One region of the Luteibacter sp. NPDC104163 genome, then DNA from elsewhere that is predicted to be linked to it. Evidence: riboswitches for the same ligand, from Rfam matches in the RefSeq annotation. Region 1 holds a riboswitch; the other holds the start of a gene.

Region 1 (7,352 bases):
CGAACCAAGCCGGGCAGAGACCGTCTGCAGGTAATCCGCCAGGTTGTCGGCACGCGCGTAGAAATGCGCGTTGCCATCCTCGGCATCGCTCAGGCGGCCGAGGTAGTCGTTCAGATCATCCACCGCCTTGCCGTACTGCGATTCCGAGCTGGGGAAGAGCCAGCGATCGTTCGGGCTGTTGAGCAGCGGATCGGCCTCGCCGAGGGCCTTGTCCTCGGTGGATTGCGTCTGCGAGCGGCTGAAATCGTTGCGCAGCGCGCGGACGAGATCGCGCGAGGCGGTCAGCGAACCAAATTCCCAGTTCGGCATGTTGTCCATGATCGAACCGGGCGGAAGCTTGTCGTTGCTCAGGTACCCACCGCGCTTGTCGGTAAGGGTATCGACCGACTTGATCAGCGTGTACGTGGTGACCGCGCCCGTGCTCATGGGGCGGCCGATCTCCTTCATGTGCGCGGTGGTGACCTGCACCGGATCGAACTGCTCCGGCTCCTTGTCCCACCACCACATGAAGAACAGCACCAGCAGGATCAGCAAGGCGATCGGCAGGGCGATCGCCAGGCTGAGCGGGCGGCGGCGCCTGCGCGGGGCAGGCGAAGGGGCGGCGGTCGCGTTCATGATGATCCTTCTCGGTGGCGAGCGATGCCCCCAGCTTACCTAATCAGTGCCTCGAGGGTGCCGCGGGCTCGCCCTTCTTCCCCAGGTTCTCGAGCAGCGTGGCCATGTCCTCGGCATGTTCTTCCTCCTGCGCTAGGATGTCCTCCATGATCCGCCGCGTGGTCGGATCGTCGTCGCCGATGTAGGTCACGATCTCGCGGTAGCTATCGATCGCGATACGTTCGGCGACGAGGTCTTCCTTGATCATGTCGATCAGGTCCGCGCCTTCCACGTAATCCGCATGGCTGCGGGAAAGCAGGCCTTCCGGGTTGAAATTGGGCGTGCCGTCGAGCTGGGTGATGCGCTCGGCGATACGGTCGGCATGCTCCTGTTCCTGGGTGGCGTGTTCCAGGAACTCCGCCTTGACGCTCTGCGAATGGATGCCCGGCGCCATGTAGTAGTGGTACTTGTAGCGGAGCACGCAGACGATCTCGGTGGCCAGCGCTTCGTTGAGCAGTTTGATGACCGTTTCACGGTCCGCCTTGTAGCCGGCGGTGACGGCCCCGTTGTCGATATGCTCGCGGGCGCGCTTACGGATGTTCTCAATATCGGTGACGAAGGGTTTTGCGCTGGCCATTGCCTGTGCTCCAGGGGACGGGAGTTGGGTAGGCCCCCGACGTTAGGTCCGGCCCTGAAAAAACCGGGTGAAGGCGGCCAAATGCGACGCACCCCCATCGCGCGCAAGCGCGCTCCCACAACAGCCCCAGACTGTGGGAGCGCCCTGTGGGAGCGCGCTTGCGCGCGATGTCGGTGCCTCAAGCCCTGCTATAAACCTCACCCCCCTGCTCCCGGAACTCCGCAGCCTTGGCATCCATCCCCGCCGCGTAATCACGCACATCCTGGGTGATCTTCATCGAGCAGAACTTCGGCCCGCACATGGAGCAGAAGTGCGCGCTCTTGTGCGCGTCCTTCGGCAGCGTCTCATCGTGCATGGCGCGCGCCTTTTCCGGGTCCAGGCCCAGGTTGAACTGGTCCTCCCAGCGGAACTCAAACCGTGCCTTCGACAGCGCGTTGTCGCGCAGCTGTGCGCCCGGATGGCCCTTCGCCAGGTCGGCGGCGTGGGCGGCGATCTTGTAGGCGATCATGCCATCGCGCACGTCCTGGCGATCGGGCAGGCCGAGGTGCTCCTTCGGCGTCACATAGCAGAGCATGGCGGTGCCGAACCAGCCGATCATCGCAGCGCCGATCGCACTGGTGATGTGGTCGTAGCCGGGCGCGATATCAGTGGTGAGCGGGCCCAGCGTGTAGAACGGCGCCTCGTGGCACACGGCCAGCTGGCGATCCATGTTCTCGCGGATCAGGTGCATCGGGACATGGCCGGGGCCTTCCACCATGCATTGCACCTCGTGCTTCCACGCTACCTTGGTGAGTTCTCCCAGCGTGTCCAGTTCACCGAACTGCGCCGCATCGTTCGCATCGGCGATCGAGCCCGGGCGCAGGCCGTCGCCCAGGCTGAAGGCCACGTCGTAGGCCTTCATGATGTCGCAGATCTCCTCGAAATGCGTATAGAGGAAATTCTCGCGGTGATGCGACAGGCACCACTTGGCCATGATGGAGCCGCCGCGCGACACGATGCCGGTGACGCGGCCCGCGGTGAGCGGCACGTAGCGCAGCAGAACGCCAGCGTGGATGGTGAAGTAGTCCACGCCCTGTTCGGCCTGTTCGACCAGCGTGTCGCGGAAGATTTCCCAGGTGAGCTCCTCGGCTACGCCGCCTACTTTTTCCAGCGCCTGGTAGATCGGCACGGTACCCACCGGCACGGGCGAATTGCGCAGGATCCATTCGCGGGTCTCGTGGATGTGCTTGCCCGTGGACAGATCCATGATGGTGTCGGCGCCCCAGCGCGTCGCCCACACCAGCTTCTCCACTTCCTCGGCGATGCCGGAGCTCACCGCGCTGTTGCCGATGTTCGCGTTGACCTTGGTGAGGAAGTGCCGGCCGATGATCATGGGCTCGGCCTCGGGGTGGTTGATGTTCGCGGGGATGATCGCGCGGCCCCGGGCCACTTCGTCGCGGATGAATTCCGCCTGCAGGTTCTCGCGCAGGGCGATGAATTCCATCTCGGGCGTGACGATGCCGCGGCGTGCGTAGTGCATCTGGGTGACGTTGGCGCCGCGGATGGCGCGCAGGGGTGCCCGGGGTGCCGGGAAGCGGATGGCGTCCAGCCGGGTATCGCCGGCGCGCGCCCGGCCGAAGGTGGAGCTCAACCCGTCGAGCCTGACGACGTCGCCCCGCCCTTCGATCCACGCGGCGCGGAGGGGCGGCAGGCCGGCGACCAGGTCCACCGTGTGGTCCGGGTCGGTGTACGGGCCGGAGGTGTCGTACACCACCACGGGCGGGTTCGCTTCGCCACCGAACAGGGTGGGCGTCTGCGCCAGCGCGATCTCGCGCATGGGCACGCGGATATCCGGCCGGCTGCCGGTCACGTGGACCTTGCGGGAACCGGGCAACGGGGTGGTGACGGAGGCGGACAGGTCGCGGGTGGCGCGGGCGAGCTCAGGGGATATGGCGTTCATCGGCTTCTCGACTCGGCGGGGAGGGAGAAGCGGACGCGCCGCCACGGACCGGCGGCGCGCACACGCGCACCGCTCCCGTGGACAAAGCTTCCTACGCCGGTACTGACCGGATCAGGTTCAAAGGGACTCTCTCAGCCTGCGCAACGCGCCGGCACCCCCGCTTCGGGGCCGATTCAAGCACGAAGCGGGGAGGAACGCGAGGATTACGCGCGGGGCGCGTAGGCGCGCATGAACATATCCACCGCGGCGAGGGCGTTGTTGTTCACCTCTTCGGCGAACTGCACCGCGCAATCCTCGCAGCCGAACAGGCGGCGGATGAGCAGGTCGCCCTTGAGCAGGGCCAGGATCTGGGTGGTGGCGCGGCTGACATCGGCGATCTCGAGCTGCCCGCGCTCGACGGCATCGCCCAGCAGGCGGCTCATGAGCTTGTGCATGCGCACCGGGCCCTCTTCCCAGACCAGCCGGCCGAAACGCGGGTTACCGCCGGCCTGGCAATCGGAAAGGATGGCGCGGAACGTGCCGACGGATTCCGTATTGGTTTCCATGGCCGCATGGCGGCTGGCGATGTTGGTCAGCGTGGCGCGGATATCGCCGCCGGCGCTGAAATCGAACAGGTCATCGGGCAGGCGCTCCTGCACGTGGGCGCGGATGACCTCGCGGAAGAGGTTGTCCTTGTCGCCGAAGTGGCTGTAAACGGTGAGCTTGGACACACCCGCCGATGCCGCGACGGCATCCATGCTGGTACCGGCGAAACCGCCCTGGGTGAAGAGCGCCTTGGCGGCATCGAGGATGGCCGCGCGCTTCTCCATGTCTTTCGGACGCCCCGGGCCCTGCGTCTTCATTTTCGGGCTGGCGTTCATGGCTGCACCTTCACAAACAAAAATTATGACTTTATTATACGCAGCGGTTTAGTTATTTCCAGCATGGCGCGCATCTTTTTGCCGCGACAGCAGGTCGGAACAGGAGCGGAACCGCCGTCCTACCTTAGAATAGGTGGGGCCGCCCGCGTGCGGTCTCCATGGTTGCCAGCAACCCCCACGTACCGGCCATTCAGCCGGCGTGGGGCCAGCGAGGGGGGTGACTTCCGTCAGCCCCGCCCGGTGACTTCCGGCACTTAGCCGGGAAGCACCGGGACCGCAGCCTTTGCATATCGGAGGAAGCGGCCTGTAACCCGTTATCCTTCCGCATCTTTTTTCAGCTTTTCGTACGGGATTGAACACCATGGCGATGAATTTCGAGCAGGCCCGCCTGAACATGGTCGAGAACCAGGTCCGCCCCTGGGAAGTGCTCGAGTACTCGGTACTCGACACGCTCAAGACCATCCGCCGCGAGGATTTCGTGGCCCCGGCCCACCGCAATGTCGCCTTTGCCGACCTGAACCTCCCGCTGGGCCATGACGAAGTCATGATGAAGCCGGTGATCGAGGGCCGGGTCCTCCAGGCCGTGGCGCTGAACAAGACCGACGAGGTCCTGGAAATCGGCACCGGCTCGGGCTACCTGACCGCCTGCCTGGCCAACCTGGCCGGCAAGGTCACCAGCATCGACATGCACGCCGATTTCGTGGAGGCCGCGAAGCAGCGCCTTTCCGCCGCCGGCGTGGCCAACGCCACCCTGGAAGTGGCCGAGGCCGTCAACGGCTACACCCCGGCCGGCGTTTTCGACGTCGTCGTGGTCACGGGTGCGGTGCACGCCGTTCCGGAGAAGTTCGTCCGCTGGCTGAAGCCGGGCGGCCGGATGTTCGTGGTGCGCGGCGATTCGCCGGCGCAGACGGCGGTGTTGCTCACCCACGAAGGTGAGGGCCGCTACCGCGAGGAATCGTTGTTCGAAACGGACCTTCCCTACCTGGCGCATGCCGCGCCGGTGAAGCGCTTCGTGCTCTGACCTTCAAAAGATCCCCCATCACCCACGAGGCGAACCCATGCGCTTGAAGCTACTCACCGTTGCGCTGGCCCTGGCAGCGGCTCCCTTCGCGAGCCATGCCGAAGACCTGCTCGATGCTTACCGCCAGGCCCGGGCGAACGACCCGGTGCTGTCGCAGGCCGATTCCACTCGCCTCGCAACCGGTGAGAGCGTGACGCAGGCCCGCGCGCTGCTGCTGCCGCAGGTCAGCGCGCAGCTCAGCCTGAACCAGAGCGACCCGAACGGTCCGACCCGTGAGCCGATCTATGGCGCCGATGGCCGCACCGTCGTCGGTTTCTCCGGCGATATTGGCCACACCCGCACCCGCGACGTGGGCGCCACGGTGAGCCAGAGCGTCGTCGACTTCAGCAAGTACGCCGACCTGAAGGCCGCCCGTTCCTCGGCGGACTCCCAGAACGCGACGTACGACGCGGCGCTCCAGCAGCTCTCGACGCGCGTGGCGACGGCCTATTTCCAGGTCCTGACCAACGACGACGCCCTGACCTTCCAGAAGGCCAACGAGCAGGCGCTCGCCCGCCAGCTCGAGCAGGCGCAGCAGCGCTTCGACGTGGGCCTGTCGGCCATCACCGACGTGCAGGACGCCAAGGCCCAGCACGACACCGCCGTGGCCCAGGTGATCACCGCGGAAAACACGCTGGCCGATTCGCGTGAAGCGCTGACCCAGATCACGGGCCAGCCGGCCGACAACCTGAAGAAGCTGCGCGAGCAGCTGCCGATGGATCCGCCCTCGCCGAACGACGCCCAGGCATGGGTCGCCGAAGCGGTGAAGACCAGCCCGACGATCATCGCCGCCCAGTACAACGTCGACTCCGCCGAGCACAGCATCTCGTCGGCGCGCGCCGGCCACCTGCCGACGATCGACGCGACGCTGGGTTACAGCAAGAGCACCGCGTGGAACCAGAACGCGGGCGCCGGCACGGCGGGTTCGAGCCTCACCTCGGCCAATGGCCGTGGTGCGACCTCGGTGGGCCTCACGCTGAACGTGCCGATCTTCTCGGGCGGCGCCACCCAGTCGCGCGTTCGCCAGAGCATCTACCAGCGCGACGCGGCGCAGGATTCGCTGGAATCCACCCGCCGCCAGGTCGTCCGTGACACGCTGAACTACTATCGCTCGGTCGTCGCCGGCATCAGCAAGGTCGAGGCGACCAAGGCCGCCGTGGAATCCGCCGAAAGCGCACGCGATGCGACGCAGGCAGGCTTCGAGGTCGGCACCCGCACGATCGTCGACGTGCTGATCGCGCAGCAGAACCTGACCTCGGCGCTGAGCGACTACTCGCAGGCCCGCCACCAGTTCGTGCTCGACAAGCTGCTGCTGAAGCAGACCGCCGGCACGGTGGACGTGAAGGACCTGGAAGCGGTGAACTCGCTGCTCCAGTAAAAGCAGCACGTTCGCGAAGACAAAGACGGCCCTACGGGGCCGTTTTTTTTGGCTGTCAGACAAGTGCCGGTGTGTGTAGGCGGATGCGCACAGCGAGCTGCGCCGATACGTACAACCCTTGTAGGCATTGCCGGATGCCACCCCCAGCGAAACGCGTCCATCATGCTTCTGCCCCATGTGGGGCTCATCAAGGACGACCCATGAACGGACGCTCCCTGCTAGCTGTTGCCGCCCTGCTCGCGGCTTCCACGGCGGCTCACGCGGAAACCGACCCGTATGCCGCTTATCCCATCACCGTAAAGCAGAGTGGTCACGACAAGGAAAAGACCTACTTCGAAGTCCGCAAGGAGGTCCTCGGCCAGTGCGACCTCGATGGCGGCTACATCGATACGCTGAACTTCCAGTTCCTCGAAGGCTGGGGCGCGGCGCAAGGCATGCACTTCGTCGTCGCCAATGCCACCTGCCGCCAGCACCGCTGATCTCGTACCCAACCCCTCATCGATAAGGACATCCCATGAAGACCCTCCTCACCGCCGTGGCCCTCACCCTCGCCACCGCACCGGCCATCGCCCGCGACAGCACCATCCAGGCTGAAACGATCAGCGGTATCCGCTACCACACGATGGCCTACGACGGCGACTTCAACCGCGACAACGCACGCAAGGAAGCGTGGGCGAAGGCCGTGAATGAATGCGATAACCGTGGTGGTTACATGACCGAGTTCCACGCGGGCGCTACCACGGCAATCATCGGCCTGACCTACGGCACGCGGCAGGAAGCCTACGCCACATGCCGCACCGACCAGCCCGCCGCGCGCGGCGAAGGCATCGTGTTTGACGACGCGCTGCCGGCGGCAAGCGTGATCAGCGCGCCGCGCCTCACCG
Region 2 (7,352 bases), on a different contig from region 1:
GACACCGTGAACCGATCGACCGCATCCTCCTTGCGGCCTGCGCGCATGCCGGGATCGGTGTTCTGTACCGAAGGGCTGCCAGCGCGCGGCGCGAGATACAGCATGCCGCGCCGGTAGTCGATGCCAACAAGGAAACGCGAGAGCACGTCCTGCCCCACGTTGCCGGCCTCGGATACGTTCGCCGTGGCGCCCGCATCGGACGGCGTGAGTTGCGCGAGATGCCCGGGAATGGAGACCGCGCCGAGTTCGAAGCCGCGGGCATGCGCGATGCGCGAAACAAACGGGCCGCCGACGCCGCCCCCGCCTGCCAGCGCGTAACCCTTGCGGTAACGCTCGGCAAGGCCGTTGCGTTCGACCCATTGCGGGAAGATCAGCAGGTAGCCGCTGTTCCCGCTGTCGATGCCGAAGATCCCGGGATTTCCATCCAGCGTGCCTTCCACCAGCGGCATGTCGAAGGTGAAACGCAGCGGCAACGCCTGCCCTGCCCCCGGCGCGGGCGTGGCGAGATCGAAGGGCGCCAGCGAGAGCTGGCCGTGGTCGTAGTCGAAGGTCACCGCGAACCGCTCGAAGACTTCGAGGCCGAGGATGCCCGCCACCGGCTCGCGATCGCCGCGATCCGAAAAGCCGAAGCCGAACGGCATGACGAGGAAGGTCTGGTCGCGGATATCCGCTTCGCCCATGGCGAGGCTCTTCACCCGCGCGTACGCGATGGACATGGAGCCCGGACCCGAACCCGTGCTCACGCCCTTGCCCTGGCCCTTGATGCCGAGCAGCGCGGCGGTCTTTTCGGTGAGGATCGCGTGGCCACCGGTGTCGAGGATGAAGGGCAACGGCTTCGATCCATTGACCGAGGCCATGACCAGCAGAGCGCCGCCTTCCAGGATCATGGGTACGTGCGCCACCGCCGCTCCGCCGCGCATCGTGACATCGCCAGGCAACGCCGGCGGGCGCGCGATCGCTTTGGCCAGGCCGGAAGCCGACGGCACGTCGTAGCGATCCACGCGGACGGTCTCCCGGCTGTCTTCGGTACCGCTATCCGTCTTCGCCACGCTTTCCACGCGGTAGGGCAATGCCACGCCGCGTGTGTCGCGGTAATCCGCATAGTCGCGCGTCACGGTGAGGAAGGACGCACGGAAGCTGGCACGGACGAGGTGGCCGCTGGTCTGGTCGAACCACAACGTGACCTCACGTCCCCCGGGTGGCGTCGCCACGGTACGGCGCAGGTCGAGGCCGCGTTCGCGCGTGATCACCGAAGGCCCCATCGCCGCGCTGTCGGTGTCGAGCCAGCCGAAGCGCAACAACCAGGCCTCGGTGCTGGCGATCGCGCGGCCCTCGGCCGAATCGAAGGGGTGCACGCCACCGGAGACATCGCGATGCCAGCGTCCGCCGGTATCGGCGCCATCGGCATAGGAGCGCGCGGGATGCGTCACATCGATCCGCCAGGCCCCGCTCGCCGTATCGACCGCCTGGTGCCAGGTGCTATCCAGCCCTTCACCCGAGAGCGTGCCACTCGCCTCGAACGACGGCACCGCCGGGGGTGGGCTGGCGCAGGCCAGCGACGACAGGCCGGCGAGGGCCAGGAACAGCAGGATCCGATGCATGGCGAAGGCTCCGGCGAGGTGTCTGGCGGATTCTACGTGGCCCGCCCGCCAAGCCTATACGCCATAAGACCGGGGGCCGGTGCGAACGCCCTTATGCCGGGCTCACCGCACGCTCGCGGTTCCAGGCGCGCCAGCCCATGGCGGCCAGCACCACGAAGCCTGCGTAGAGCACGGCCGTGATGGGCAGCGACTTGTAGACGTACTCGCCGACATAGATCACATCGACCGCGATCCATAGCCACCACGCCGCGGCGTGCCGGCGTGCCTGCCACCACTGGGCGACGAGGCTGAAGGCGGTGAGCGACGCATCGAGCCAGGGCAGCGACGCGTCGGTCCAACGGTGCATCGCGTAACCGAGGGCGAGCGCCGCCGCCGTGCCCACCGCCAGGTGCAGCGTGGCGCTGCGCGAGTCGAGCGAGGCCACGCGGACATGCCCGGTTTCATCGAGATTGCGCATCCAGCGGTGCCAGCCATAGACGATGAGCAGCGCGAAGATCACCTGCAGCAGCGTGTCGGAATAGAGCTTTGCATCGACGAAGATCCACGCATACGCGATGACCGACACGAGGCCCACGGGCCAGCTCCACGGGCTGCGCCGCGCGGTCAGCCAGACGCCGGCCGCGCTGACCAGCGCGGCGGCGAGCTCGAACAGCGAAAGTTCAAAGTTCATAGGTCATCGACAGGCGGGCGAGCCGCGGCATGCCGGGGAAGAGGTAGCTATCGCCACCGGACGACCCCGTGTCGCGCCAGTAGAAGCGGTTGAACACATTATCCACGCTCAGCCGCCACGTCATCGCATGGCCGCTGAGCGAGGTGGCGAAGCGAAGGCCGGCGTCGACCACGTGGTATGCCGGCACGCGCGTAGCGCCATCGGGCGTGGCGACATTGCTGCTGGCATAGCGCCAGCCGCCGAGCACGGCGAGCCCGGGCGCGAACGGCAGGCTGTAGTCGGCGTAGAGCGCCGTGCGGTAGCGCGGAACGTTCACCACCTGGTGATCTTCATACGATGCCGTGCCGGTGTTTTCCGCGCGCGCGCGGATCACGTTGGCGCTGGCGGTAAGGCGCAGGTTGTCGGTCACCCTGCCCGCCATGCTCAGCTCGACACCGCTGTGCACTTCCTTCCCGCGCTGGACGAAGGTGAAGCCCTCCGCGCTGCCATCCGGCTGGGAGAACTGGTATGGCTGGCGGATCCGGTACACCGCGGCCTGGAGATCCAGCGCATCGTTGACAGCGTACTTCGCACCGACTTCGATCTGCCGCGAATGCAGCGGCGGCAGGTTCGTGCCCCCATTAGCGGTCCAGTACGGTGCCTCGCGGCCCAGCGAGATCCCCTCGCCATAGCTGACATAGGTGGTCAGTGCGGCGACAGGCTGCCAGAGCACCGCCGCCTGCGGCAGCGTCTTCGTCATGCGGGTGTCGCGTTCGAGCACGCCGGCATCGTCGTAGGCGCGCTCGTTCAACTTCACGAGGCGCGCGCCAGCGAGCACCTGCCAGGTGTCGGAAAGATGCACGCGGTCGATCGCGAACAGCGTGCGCTGCCAGCTCGTCAGGCGACGCTCCGAAGGGCCGGGCTGGTTCGGTGACGCGGGGAACACCGGAACGACCGTGTCGTAGATGTTCGCCGTGCCGACGTAGTCGTACACATCCGCACGTTGGTCGACCGTGCGGCGGAACGTCGATGCGCCGACGTTGAGCTCGTGATCGACGGTGCCGGTCGCGAACGTACCCGTCAGCGACGCACGCAGTTCATCGTTCTGGCGCGTATCGTCCGGGCTGCGATAGTCGTAGACATCGTAGTCGCCGTTGGGCGCGAAGTAATTGCCCGGCGTAGCACCGCTCGCACACGACTCGGCATAGAAGCAGCCATAAGCAAAGGCCACGTTGTCGTCGATCACCGTATGGCTATGGCCCGCCGACACCTGCGCGTTCCACTGGTCGCTGAAACGGTAATTGAAACGCAGTGACGTGTTGCTCGAATGGATGCCGACCGGGCGCTGCCATGGCTGGTAACCCAGCAGGCGCGTACGGCTCGGGTGATCCGGGATCACGGCGCCACCAAGCATCTGGTAGCCGGAGACGGAACGGCCGCCGCTCGTCTGGTAGTCCGTATCCAGCAGCAGGGTCGCCGCATCGCTGATCTTCCAGTCTGCCGCGATCGACACGAAGCTGCGCCGTGCATCGGTATGCTCGACCACCGCATGCGTGCGCTCGTTCGCCGCGTTGATGCGCATGCCGAACGACGAGGTGAACCACGTACCGAGATCGAGGGCTACGTAAGCGGAGCCGTGCGAATCGGTGCCGACGGTGACGGTGTGCACATCGGCGGGACGCTTGCTCACGTAGTTCACGAGGCCACCCGGCTCGACGACGCCTGCTTCCAGGCCGCCGAGTCCCTTCAGCACTTCCACCCGCTCCTTACCCTCCAGCGCCAGCAGCTGCTCGGCCGACATGATCATGCCGTTGAAGCGGAAGCCCGTGGCCAGGTCCAGCGGAAAGCCGCGGATCGACACATCCTGGTAGTAGCCCGCCGGCGCGTAGTTGTCGTTGATCGCCGCATCGCTGCGCACGAGCTCGCTCAGCGAACGCGGCTGGCGGTCGTCGATCTGCGCGCGGGTGATCACGGTGATGGCCGCCGGCGTGTCGTGCAGCGGCGCGCTGCCGAAGCTGCCAAAGGTGTCCAGCTGCGAATCCGCCGCGCGGTAGCCATCGGACGTGGTCGCGCGCACATCGATGGAGGGCAGCGTACGCGCCTGCTGGGGCGCATCGTCGTCGGCGGCGTGGACAGCAGTGGCCAGCGAAAGCAGGGCCAGGGCGAGCGGGGTACGGTTCGGGATCATGGTCGTCTTCGTGGGAAACAAACGAAGCGACGGCCGGCCACGCACCGCCTCCGAGGCTGGTACCGTGGCTCTGCAAGCTCCCTACGCCGGTACTAACCGGGTCAGGTTCCAAGGGACTCTCTCAGCCTGGCAACGCCAGGCACCCCCGCTTCAAGACGCCTATTGAACCACGAATCAGCCGCCGGCGTGGCGGAGGGTCTCCAGCAGGCGGCTCCCGGGGGCCGTCCCGAACCATGCCGCATGGCCGTGCAGGAAGGTGTGCCAGGCCACGTCGGCGTGATCGCGCCGCCGCGTGATGCCCTCGAAGTACTCCACTTCCGACAGGGCGAAGTCGACGTGGACGATCGGCAACAGGGCGGCGAGTACGTCGAGGTCGCCAGCATCGAGAGGACGTACGGCGCGATAACCATCGAGCAGGGCCAGCGCAAGCTCGGCATGGGCAATCTCGCCCCGGGCGATATCGAGCCAGGCGATGGCGTTCCGCTCGATGGCCGTTGCGATGTCGAACAGGGCGAAGGTCGCTGCGCTGAGTCCGAGGTCGAGCACATCGGTGATCGTGGCGGCGTCGCCGGCATCGCTCCAGCAAAGATTGGATACGTGCCAGTCGCCATGCGTCCAGAGACGCGGCTGGCGGGCGATGCCGGCGTGGGCGGCGGCATGCCAGGGTGCCAGCGTGGCCTGGAGCTCGCCGCGCCAGTCACGGTCCGCGAGGTAACCCGCGAGTGCCGGGCGCATTGCCAGCTGGGCTTCGAGCGTCGCGACGGGATCGTCCGCGCCGAGCACCTCAGCTCGCGCCACGAGGATGTGCGTCGCCCGCTGCGGTGCCACGTAACCTTCCGCCGCGCGATGCAGGCGCGCGAGCATCTCGCCGGCCGCGCGAGCGTGCTGCCATCCGCCCACCGGCGACCAGGAGAACGCGTCACGGTAGATATCCGTGCCGCGTGAACGTTCGTGCACCTCGTAGACCCAATCATCCATGACGATCGCGGTCTCGCCGCTGTCGTCCGGATAAAGCGCCGGGAGGGGGATGCCGCCCGCGCGCAGGTGCGCGGCGAACCGGTGCTCCTCGGAAAGCGTGGCCGCGCTGCGCACGCTCACGTGGTGGCGCTTCACGAACACCGTGCCCATCGTGGTATCCACCAGCGCCGCCGCCGAGAGCGGCCGCGGGGAGCGCCAGCGGATGCGGCGAGCGGCCCCTGCCGAGGGAATCCGGGCGAGCAGGCGCGCGGTTTCGTCGTCGGTCAGTGCCGGCCAGTCGGGCGGCAGTTCATCGCCAGCCAGGCCGTGGGTGAGGTGGGCGTCATCGATCATCCCGCCAGTGTAATCGCGGGGCCGCGCCCCACCCCGGGGTCAGTCCCCGATGAGGGCATCGACGATGCCGTCTTCGACCCAGCTCCGCAGCAACGCGCCCGCCTGTCGGGCGGCCGTATCCGGCTCGTGCAGCCGCGTCAGGGCCTCGCACAGCTCCCCGAACGAGGCGCCGGCCAGGGCCAGGTCGAGGCAGGCGCATTCCGGCGCCAGCATGCTGGTGAAGCGCGGCGAGCAGTCGCGGCGCCATACGCGCACCCCGGCATCCACATCGAAGATCTCGGCCGCCGGCGGCATGGTCTCGCTCGCCAGGGCATGCCAGATGGCCGCGGCATTGCTCCGCGTCCAGCGAAAGCGCAGGGTCGGTACGAAGCGCATTTCCACGGCTTCCCAGTCGGCCGAGACCAGTCCGTCCAGGCCGATCGGCCGCGCGTCCGGGCCCGAGAGGGTCCGGCGCAGGTGCCAGTCCAGCCAGGCCAGCTCCGCGATCTCCGGATCCGCGGGGTAGTGCGCGTCGAGCCAGGCGATGTAGCTCTCACCATAGGCGTCGAGGGTCCAGGAGGCGGGCGGGGTCGCGGCGACGTACTCCTCGGCCAGCTCATCGAACACGCCGTCGCCCAGCCACAGGCGGGTCTTCGCGTAGGTATCCCGGAGGGACGCCACCAGCTGGTCGCGGAACCGGTTGGTGTACACGGCCATGCCGCGCCCATCGAGGCCCTCCACGGCCGGCCCACCACGGAGCGTCGAAGCGAAACGGGTCTGCAGGTCGCGAAGGTTCATGGCTGGACGGTAGCACCAGCGATGTGCAGAAACTGCGTGGCTGACCACGCGGCACCGATCCGAATGCTATTTCGGCAAATGTTGCCCGGGGCTCTGTATTCCGCCCCGGGCCTGCCGCTATATCATCCAACTGCAAAGCGTCAGTCGTAACGGGATCGTTCCCGTCGGCAACGGGCTGAAGGCCGCGATCGCGGCATTGAGGGTGGCGGTGGGCACTTCAAACAAGGATCCGTTGGCCTGGGGCCGCTATCTGGCGGTCGCGGGCGCGTATGCCGCGTGCTATGAGCTCACCCGCAACATCTCGTTTTCGCACTGGATGTTGCCCGCCGGCCTGCGCCTGGCCTGCCTGCTCCTCGTCCCGCGCCGGTTCTGGCCGGCCCTGGCCGTCGGCGAAGCCCTGCCCATCGCGGAAATGGCGGCACTCCACGCCACCAGCTTCGGCTTCCTCTGGGCGGGCATGGCCTCGATTCCGCCGATCCTGGCCTGCATGCCGGCCATGGCCTGGCTGCGCAGCCGGTTCACGTTGCTGCGCCCCGATGGCCACGTGAACATGGGGCTGATCCTGGCCGCCACCCTGGTCTGCGCCGTGATCACCATGGGGGCGAATGCCCTGGTGCTTTCCACCGTCAGCATGGGTGACGGCAGTCCTGCGCCCGCGATCACCCTGCCGATCCTGCTGGCCTGGTTGCTGGGTTGCTACCTGGGCGCCCTGACCCTGACCCCGCTCATCCTTGCCATCCGCGAACGCGTGGCCACGCTGCCCGGCGGCGTCGTGACCTGGCGAGCCGTGCGTGAAAGCCCCCTCCTGCGCGATGCCCTGCTCTTC

The links. Region 1 has a riboswitch for thiamine pyrophosphate ahead of thiC (phosphomethylpyrimidine synthase ThiC). Riboswitches for the same ligand answer to the same signal wherever they lie in the genome.
Region 2: linked by a shared signal. The riboswitch ahead of ACZ6YI_RS17530 (TonB-dependent siderophore receptor) and the one ahead of thiC (phosphomethylpyrimidine synthase ThiC) in region 1 are both predicted to bind thiamine pyrophosphate.

The regions. Positions count from the first base shown of each region.
Region 1 covers NZ_JBVJMK010000035.1:584-7,935, forward strand. The annotation lists gene ACZ6YI_RS21620 (DUF2333 family protein) at 1-615, opposite strand, end outside; gene ACZ6YI_RS21625 (ferritin-like domain-containing protein) at 659-1,231, opposite strand; gene thiC (phosphomethylpyrimidine synthase ThiC) at 1,410-3,170, opposite strand; TPP riboswitch at 3,242-3,339, opposite strand; gene ACZ6YI_RS21635 (TetR/AcrR family transcriptional regulator) at 3,374-4,030, opposite strand; gene ACZ6YI_RS21640 (protein-L-isoaspartate O-methyltransferase family protein) at 4,392-5,051, shown strand; gene ACZ6YI_RS21645 (TolC family outer membrane protein) at 5,089-6,468, shown strand; gene ACZ6YI_RS21650 (hypothetical protein) at 6,669-6,947, shown strand; gene ACZ6YI_RS21655 (hypothetical protein) at 6,983-7,352, shown strand, end outside.
Region 2 covers NZ_JBVJMK010000017.1:48,301-55,652, reverse strand. The annotation lists gene ACZ6YI_RS17540 (aspartyl protease family protein) at 1-1,601, opposite strand, end outside; gene pnuC (nicotinamide riboside transporter PnuC) at 1,693-2,271, opposite strand; gene ACZ6YI_RS17530 (TonB-dependent siderophore receptor) at 2,261-4,438, opposite strand; TPP riboswitch at 4,500-4,595, opposite strand; gene ACZ6YI_RS17525 (phosphotransferase enzyme family protein) at 4,613-5,749, opposite strand; gene ACZ6YI_RS17520 (HvfC/BufC family peptide modification chaperone) at 5,789-6,526, opposite strand; gene ACZ6YI_RS17515 (MASE1 domain-containing protein) at 6,735-7,352, shown strand, end outside.